2 regions of the Aeromicrobium sp. REDSEA-S38_B2 genome follow, and region 2 is predicted to be linked to the other one. Evidence: riboswitches for the same ligand, from Rfam matches in the RefSeq annotation. Region 2 holds a riboswitch; the other holds the start of a gene.
What was found. Region 2 has a riboswitch for thiamine pyrophosphate ahead of thiM (hydroxyethylthiazole kinase). Riboswitches for the same ligand answer to the same signal wherever they lie in the genome.
Positions count from the first base shown of each region.

Region 1: another riboswitch for thiamine pyrophosphate. It lies ahead of A6Q81_RS12150 (ECF transporter S component); the one in region 2 lies ahead of thiM (hydroxyethylthiazole kinase).

Region 1 covers NZ_LUNH01000056.1:24,949-29,352, reverse strand. Annotated here, with positions in the region: gene A6Q81_RS12165 (Ig-like domain repeat protein) at 1-787, shown strand, start outside; gene A6Q81_RS12160 (hypothetical protein) at 934-1,503, shown strand; gene A6Q81_RS12155 (hypothetical protein) at 1,503-1,856, shown strand; TPP riboswitch at 1,866-1,977, shown strand; gene A6Q81_RS12150 (ECF transporter S component) at 1,967-2,605, shown strand; gene A6Q81_RS12145 (ATP-binding cassette domain-containing protein) at 2,692-4,014, shown strand; gene A6Q81_RS12140 (energy-coupling factor transporter transmembrane component T family protein) at 4,011-4,404, shown strand, end outside.
Region 2 covers NZ_LUNH01000008.1:33,287-37,690, forward strand. Annotated here, with positions in the region: gene A6Q81_RS01665 (TenA family protein) at 1-106, opposite strand, end outside; gene thiD (bifunctional hydroxymethylpyrimidine kinase/phosphomethylpyrimidine kinase) at 103-906, opposite strand; gene A6Q81_RS01675 (thiamine phosphate synthase) at 903-1,556, opposite strand; gene thiM (hydroxyethylthiazole kinase) at 1,553-2,344, opposite strand; TPP riboswitch at 2,333-2,426, opposite strand; gene ilvC (ketol-acid reductoisomerase) at 2,561-3,586, opposite strand; gene ilvN (acetolactate synthase small subunit) at 3,622-4,155, opposite strand; gene A6Q81_RS01695 (acetolactate synthase large subunit) at 4,187-4,404, opposite strand, start outside.

The DNA of each region.
Region 1 (4,404 bases), on a different contig from region 2:
GGCCACGGTCACGGGCGGCGACGGCGGCACCGTCACCTTCGCCGACGGCGACACGGTGCTCGGCACGTCGGTCGTCGAGGGCGGCACGGCCACCCTCGCGGTGCCCGGCTTCAAGGCCGGCTCGCACGAGCTGGTGGCGTCGCTCGCGAAGACGGCGACCGCGCAGGCGTCGCAGTCGGGTGCGGTCTCGTTCACCCTCACCAAGGGTGCCTCGACGATCGCGCTGGTCATGGCGTCGGCCGAGAGCACCTTCGGCGACCCGCTGAAGGGTGCCGTGGCGGTCGCCGGGGCCGACGAGGGCACGGTGACGGTCACCGTCGCCGGAACGCCCGTGACGGTCAGGCTCGACGCCCAGGGCACGGGACGCTTCGAGCTCCCGGCCACGCTGAAGGTCGGCTCGCACACGGTGAGCGCGGTCTTCGACGGCACCGACGAGGTCGAGGCGAGCGGCACGGCCACGGCCGACGTCACCGTGGTGAAGCGCGCGACGACGACGGTCACGAACGCGACGTCGTCGGTCAAGCGGAGCGCGACGTACCGGGTGCGCGCGACGGTCTCGCCGACCGTGGCGGGCGTCGCTCCGTCGGGCTCGGTGCGGGTGTACGTCAAGGCGCCGGGCGCCAAGTCGTTCACCTGGGCCAAGACGGTGCGCCTGTCCGGCGGCACGGTCGTGACCACGCTCAAGGCGCCGAGGACGAAGGGCACGCTGTCGGTCCGCACGGTCTACGTGGGCGACGGCTCCTTCACCGGGAGCACCAGCGCGACGAAGGGGGTGCGCATCCGCTGACGCGCTGAGCACGCCGACGGGCGTCCGGTCCACCACGGACCGGGCGCCCGTCGTCCGTCCGTGCGATCCACGACGCTGCTCGTGGCGTCGCGCGACGGTGTCGGTCTACGGTCGAGGTGGTCCATCGATCAACACAGGGGGAGACCATGAGACGTCTTGACGGTAGAGGCGTTGCGGCGGTGCTGGCCGGCATCCTCGTACTGGGCCCGGCCGCCTTCGTCCCAGCGCAGGCTGACGGAAGCGACGACTTGACGGACAGCGAGTTCGTGCCGCGAGCTACCGCCACGGATGGGCGGTACGTCGCTGCGAGCGATCCAGCCGAGGCCGAACGACTGTTGGACGGGCTCGAGTCTGGACGCGTGGCGGCCGCTGGGGTCGCGTACGGTCCGTGCAGGCTCTATCCGTCTCCGATCCGCATCCGTTCGGATGGCAAGGTCGGGACCAAGCCGCAGACGAAGTGCACGACGGCGGTGACGAGCATCCGACACTCGACGGACATGCGCTACAAGTCCTTCATCTGGTGGAAGCTCAAAGGCACGAAGACGGCGGCGAACGCGGGCCAGTCGTCGCTTCAACAGAAGAACGTAGGGTTTGCCTGCGTCAGCGACGAGAGCAGCGGGTGGGGAAGTACGACCCTCGGCACCGTCGTCTTCGGCGGGAAGACCTACTACGCACGGGTCTACCCGGACCGCGTCACGTTGAAGTGCGGTGGCTGATGACCACATGGAGTGCGTGGGTCGTCGAGCTGGGCCCCGACGAGGACGCGCTGGAGCCTGCGATCGTCGTCGGCACGGAGGAGGAGGCGAGGCGGCGACTGGAGCAGGCGCACGAGGGCGCTCCGCACCTGCGCAATCTCGCCCAGGACTGGCCCTTGCGCTCCACCACGCCGATCGGCCCCGACGAGCGCCGGACCGTGCATCTCCTGCTGGGCGCCGAGGACTCCCTCGAGGTCTTCGACGACGCAGTGGAGGCCGAGCTCGCACGGCAGCGATGCTCGACGCCGGCGCGTGTCGTGGCAGCGGTGACCAACACCTGGCTCGGCGCGCCGCCCGAGGCGCGACGACGCTAGGGTGGACCTCACCAACGACAGGGGAGCGCCACCCGCAGAGGGCGCTGAGAGTGCGGAACAGCCGCAGACCCTTGAACCTGCTCCGGTTAGCACCGGCGAAGGGAGTCACGATGAGTAGTTCTGCATCCACGCGTCCGTCCACCGACCTGGGGTCGTCGTTGCGGTACCGCACCGTCGACCTGGTCACGATCGCGACGCTCGCCGTCGCCCTCGGCGTCACCTTCTGGGTCTGGGGGAAGGCCTACGGCGGCATCAGTGCCCTGGCGGTCTTCTCGTTCCCGCCGTCCGTCGGTGTGCTGGCCGGGCCCTGGCTCCTCGCCGGTGTCGTCGGGGGCCTGATCGTCCGCCGCCCGGGCGCGGCGCTCGTGACCGAGCTCGCCGCCGCCGCGGTGTCGGCGCTCGTCCCGGGCGGCACCGAGTGGGGTCTGGGCGTCCTCGCCTCGGGCCTGGTGCAGGGACTCGGCGCCGAGCTCGTCCTCGCGCTGTTCCTGTACCGACGGTTCTCGCTCGGCGTCGCCGTCCTGGCCGGGGCCGGGGCCGGTGCCTTCGGCTCGGTCTACGAGTGGTTCGCCTACTGGGAGGGCGTCTTCTCCGGGACCGACCGCCTGATCCACCTCGGCCTCTTCGCCCTCTCCGGCGCGGTCGTCGCCGGTGCCGGAGGGTGGCTGCTGGTGCGCGCGCTGGCCCGCGCCGGGGTGCTCGACGCCTTCGGACCCGGTCGCGAGCTGCACGAGCGGACCGCGGTCTGAGCCACCTCGAGCCAGGTCAGGTCCGCGTCGAGGGCCTGACCTGGCGCCCGCTCGGGCGTCGCGAGCCGGTGGTCACCGGCCTCGACGTGCGCGTCGACCCCGGCGAGCGGGTGATGCTCCTCGGCCCGAGCGGCGCGGGGAAGTCCACGCTGCTCCACGCCCTCGTCGGCGCCCTCGGCACCACGCTGTCGGGCGACCTGACCGGCTCGGTGGAGGTCGGCGGGGTCGTCGGCTTCGTGCCCCAGGCACCCGGCGACGCGGTGGTGGCCGAGCGGATCGGTCGCGACGTCGCGTTCGGCCCGGAGAACCGCGCCCTGCCCCGACCGGAGATCTGGAGCCGTGTCGACCGTGCGCTGGCCGACGTCGGGCTGCCGTACGGCCGCGAGCACCCGACGGCGGCGCTCTCCGGCGGGGAGCTGCAACGCCTGGCGCTCGCCGGCGCGCTGGCCGTCGCGCCCGACGTGCTGCTGCTCGACGAGCCGACGTCGATGCTCGACCCCGACCACGCCGCCTCCGTGCGCGAGGCGGTGCGCGCGACCGTCGGTGCCCGCGGTGCCACGCTGCTCGTCGTCGAGCACCGCATGGGCCCGTGGCTCGACCTCGTCGACCGGGTGCTGGTGCTCGGGCGCGACGGCACGCTCCTGGCCGACGTCGCTCCCGACGTGCTCGAGCGCGACCACGTCGAGGCCATGGGTCGGCTCGGACTCTGGATGCCCGGCCTGCCCGCCCTCAGGCCCCTGGAGGTCGACCCGCGCCTCGTGGCCCCGGCTGGCCCGGCGACCCCCGTCGTGGCCCAGGACCTCGTGGTCGAGCTGACCAGTCGGTCGATGCGCGGCGTCACGCGGACCCGTGCGCTCGACGGCGTGCACGCCCGGCTGGACCCGGGCCGGCTCACGGCCGTCACCGGGCCGAGCGGTGCCGGCAAGTCGACGCTGCTCGCCGCCCTCGGCGGGCTCCTCGAGCCGACGTCGGGGCGGGTGTCCCCGTCGCGTCACCGGCTCCGCAGCCGCGAGCTCGCCGCGCAGGTCGGCTGGTCGTCCCAGGTCCCCGAGCACGGGTTCGTCGCCGCGACGGTGCGCGAGGAGGTCGCGCTGACCGCCGGGCGGACCGGTCGCACCGTCGACGTCGACGCCCTGCTCGACGTCGTCGGGCTCGGTGCGCTGGCCTCGACCCACCCCTTCCGGCTCTCCGGCGGCGAGCAGCGACGCGTCTCGATGCTGACGGCCGTGGCGCACCGGCCCGAGCTGGTGCTGCTCGACGAGCCGACCGTGGGCCAGGACCGCGACACCTGGGCGGCCGTGGTCGGGCTCGCGCTCGCCGCGGCGGGGCAGGGTGCCGTCGTCGCGACGGCCACCCACGACGCCGACGTCGTCGACCTGGCACCCGGCCGGGTGGAGGTGGCCCGATGAGACGCACCCTGGCGCAGACGAACCCGCTGGCGCTGCTGTGGATCGGGCTGGCCGCGCTGATCGGCTCCTTCGCCGTCCGCGACCTGCCGTCCGCCGTCGCCGCGGCGGGCGCCTGGGCGCTGGCGGGCCTGCTCGTCCTGCCGTCGTGGCGCTACCCGTTGGCCTGCCTCGCGCTGTGCGGCGTCTCCGCCGGCCTGGTGGCGTACTCCGCCTGGCGGCTCGGCAACCCCGACCATGCGCCGGTGGCCGCGCTGCGGATCCTGGTGCTCGCGTGGCCGGGTGCCGTGGTCGTCGCGTTCGTCGACCTGTCGGACCTGGGCGACGAGCTCGCGCAGCGCCTCCACCTGCCCGACCGGCCCGTGGCCGCCTTCGTCGCGTCGCTGCAGCGGG
Region 2 (4,404 bases):
CGGGCAGCGTGCCGCCGGCCAGACCGGTGACGAACGGGTGGCGGCAGACGTCGGCGTAGCGGTCGGCCACGTGCGTCCACGCCCGTGCGGAGAACGCGGTCGTCATGCCGTCGTCTCCCGGAGCCGGACAAGGTGGTCGACGGGGCCGCGGCCCTGCCCGACCTGCCGCTCGGCGCCGGACGCGAGCGCCTCGCCGAGGTAGGCCTTGGCGGCCCCGACGGCGTCGGCCAGCGGGTCGCCCAGGGCCAGCCGCGTCGCGACCGCGGCCGAGAGCGTGCATCCCGTGCCGTGGGTGTGGGGCGTGTCGATCCGGGGCGCCCGGAACCACGTGCTGCCGCGACGGTCGACCAGCAGGTCGTCGCTCGCCGGACCGTCGCCGTGACCGCCCTTGAGCAGGACGGCACCAGGCCCCAGCGCGAGCAGTGCCCGGCCCAGCTCGCCGGGGTCGGTCTGCGCGGCGAGGCCCGTGAGCACGGAGGCCTCCGGCAGGTTCGGCGTCACCAGCGTCGCGCTCGGGAGGAGGAGGTCGCGCAGGGCCGCCTCGGCGTCCCGCGGCAGCAGCCGGTGGCCCGACGTCGAGACCATCACGGGGTCCACGACGAGCGCGGGCACGTCGGCGAGAAGCTCGGCGACCAGCTCGACCAACGCCGGCGAGCCCAGCATGCCGACCTTGACCGCCCGGACGTCGAGGTCCTCAAGGACGACCTCGAGCTGGCCGCGGACGACGTCGAGCGGCACCTCGTGCACGGCGCGGACCCCGGTCGTGTCCTGCACCGTCACGGCGGTGACGACGGTCGCCGCGTACGCGCCGAGCGCCGTGGCCGTCTTGAGGTCGGCCTGGATCCCGGCTCCCCCCGACGGGTCGGAGCCTGCGACGGTGAGCACCACCGGCTCGCGACCCGTCATGCCGACACGTCCTCGCGTCGGGCTGCGAGTGCGACGTCGACGACCCGACGCAGCCGGGCGGCGACCGCACGCGGGTCGGGGTCGGCGCCGACCGCACGCACCACGGCCACGCCGTCGAGGCCGGCCCGCACGGCCGGGCCGGCCGTGGTCTCGTCGAGGCCACCGATGCCGACGACCGGCAGCCGTCCGCCGACCCGTGCCGTCACCGAGGCCACGCCGGCGAGGCCGAAGGCCGGTGCCGTGTCGTGCTTCGTCGGCGTGTCGTGGACGGGGCTCACCGCGAGGTAGGTGCACGCGGCGAGGGCCGACGCGTCGTCGAGCTGCGCGAGGGTGTCGACCGACCAGCCGACGACCGCGTCGGGACCGGCCGCCGACCGCAGCACCGTGGGGTGCGCGTCCGCGCGACCGCCGTGCACCCCGTCGGCCCCCGGGACGACGTGGTCGTTCGCGAGCACGGGCACCCCCGAGCCGACGAGGGCGTCGCGCAGCAGCTTGACCTGGGCCTCGACCTCGGCCGGGGTGGCCTGCTTGTCGCGGACCTGCACGCAGGTGACGCCACCCTCGACCGCGGGGACGACCACGCGACGCAGGTCGGCGCCGAAGGACGGGTCGGTCACGAGGTAGAGGCGCAGGTCGGGGACGCCGCTCATGCCGGCACCGGACGGACGCGCCCGACGAGCTCGAGCCCGTCGGGGTCGGCCAGCCGGTCGACGAGCGCGACCCGCAGGCTGGCCGGACCCTGTGCGACCGCGGCGGCCGACGTGCCCGCAGCAGCCAGCAGTCCCATGGCTCCCGCAGCCGCATCGAGCGGGTCGTCGACGACCGCGCAGGCCGCCGCGACGAGGGCGCTCGAGGAGCAGCCGAGCGCGGTGATCATCGGCATCCACCGGTGCCCGCCGACCACGTGGAGCGTGCGGTCGCCGTCGGTCACGACGTCGACCTCGCCACTCACCACGACGACGCACCCGTGCTCGCGGGCGACGAGCGCGGCCGCGTCGTGCGCGTCGTGCGAGGCGGCGAGGCTGTCGACGCCTCGCGAGCCGCCGACGGCGCCGGCGAGAGCCAGCACCTCCCCCGCGTTGCCCCGCACCACGGTGGGCCGCAGCTGCAGGAGGTCGGCGACGAGCTCGCGGCGGTATGCCGTCGCGCCCACGGCGACGGGGTCGAGCACCCAGGGCGTGGCGTCGGCCTGCGCCCGCTCGGCGGCCAGGCGCATGCCGTCGGCCCACGACGGCGACGGGGTGCCGATGTTGACGCAGACGGCGTCGGCGAGCGCCGCCATGTCGGCGGACTCGTGGGGGTCGTGGACCATCGCGGGCGACGCGCCCGCGGCCGACAGCACGTTGGCTGCCAGGTCCATCGAGACGTAGTTGGTGAGGCACTGCACGAGCGGGCTGCGCTCGCGCAGGGCCGTCGTGACGGCAGACGTCGGATCCATGTGTCTCCCTCGCGCCGGTGCTAACCGGATCAGGTTCGGCGGGTGTCATCTCAGCCCCTGCGGGGCACCCCGGACACGTCGACCATAGCGAAGGCCCCCGTCCGGTGGACGGGGGCCTTCGTGGGTCAGGCGTCAGCGAGCTGCCCCGACACCGGAGGCGTCAACGAGCTGCCCCGACGCCGGAGGCGTCAACGAGCTGCCCCGACGCCGGAGGCGTCAACGAGCTGCAGAGCCCTCGACGTAGTCGGCGTCCTGCTGCTTCCACGAGAAGTGGGAGCGCAGGACCTTGCCGGTGGCCTCGATGGGGTGCTGGGCCTCCTGCTCGCGCAGGGCGAGGAACTCGGCGGCGCCGTTGTCCTGGTCGTCGATGAACCGCTTGGCGAAGGTGCCGTCCTGGATGTCGGCGAGGACGGCCTGCATGCGCTCCTTGACGGAGGCGTCGACGACGCGGGGTCCGGAGACGTAGTCGCCGTACTCGGCCGTGTCGGAGATGCTCCAGCGCTGCTTGGCGATGCCGCCCTCCCACATGAGGTCGACGATGAGCTTGAGCTCGTGGAGCACCTCGAAGTAGGCGATCTCGGGCTGGTAGCCGGCCTCGGTCAGGGTCTCGAACCCGGCCTGGACGAGGTGCGACATGCCACCGCAGAGCACGGCCTGCTCGCCGAAGAGGTCGGTCTCGGTCTCCTCGGTGAAGGTCGTCTTGATGACGCCGGCGCGGGTGCCGCCGATGGCCTTGGCGTAGGAGAGGGCGAGGTCCCAGGCGCCCTGGGTGGCGTCCTGCTCGACCGCGATGATGTCGGGGATGCCGCGCCCGGCGACGAACTCGCGGCGCACGGTGTGGCCGGGTGCCTTCGGGGCGACGAGGAGCACGTCGACGCCTGCCGGGGGCTTGACGTAGCCGTAGCGGATGTTGAAGCCGTGGCCGAAGACGAGCGCGTCGCCGTCGACGAGGTTGGGCTCGATCGACTCGGCGTACACGTGACGCTGGACCTGGTCGGGGGTCAGCACGACGATGACGTCGGCCTCCTCCACGGCGTCGGCGACGTCGAGGACGCGCAGGCCCTCGGCCTCGGCCTTCTCGCGGCTCTTGGAGCCCGGGGCGAGGCCGATGCGGACGTCGACGCCCGAGTCGCGCAGGTTGAGGGCGTGCGCGTGCCCCTGGCTGCCGTAGCCGATGACGGCCACCTGCTTGCCCTGGATGATGCTGAGGTCTGCGTCGTCGTCGTAGAACAGCTCGGCCACTGGATTCTCCTGGTGTCGTGGTGTGGGTCGGGGGGTCAGGCGCTGTGGTGCCCCGGCACCGTCCGCAGCGTGCGGTCGGTGATGGAGCGGGCGCCTCGTCCGATCGCGACGCGACCGGACTGGGCGATCTCGCGGATGCCGAACGGCTCGAGCACGTTGAGCATGGCCGTGAGCTTGCCGGAGTCGCCGGTGGCCTCGATGGTGACGGCGTCCGTGGACACGTCGACCACCTTGGCGCGGAACAGCTGGACGGTCTCGAGCACCTGGCCGCGGGTCTGCGCGTCGGTGCGGACCTTGATGAGCATCAGCTCGCGCTCCACCGCGGAGGAGGAGTCGAGCTCGACGATCTTGAGGACGTTGACGAGCTTGTTGAGCTGCTTGGTGACCTGCTCGAGGGGCAGCTCGTCGACGTTCACGACGATCGTCATGCGAGAGATCTCGGGGATCTCCGTGGGGCCGACGGCGAGGGAGTCGATGTTGAACCCGCGCCGCATGAACAGGCTCGAGACGCGCGCGAGGACGCCGGGCGTGTTCTCGACCAGGACGCTGAGGGTGTGCTGGGTGGTCATGCCGTGTGCCCTGCCTCTCGGTGCCGGTCGCTCACAGGTCCTCGTCCTCCCACTCGGGCGCGAGGTCGCGCGCGATCTTGATGTCGTCGTTGCTGGTGCCGGCGGCCACCATCGGCCAGACCATGGCGTCGCGCTCGACCACGAAGTCGATGACGACGGGCCGGTCGGTGATGGCCATGGCCTGCTCGATGGTGGCGTCGAGCTGGTCGGGGCTGTCGCAGCGCAGACCGACGCAGCCGTAGGCGTCGG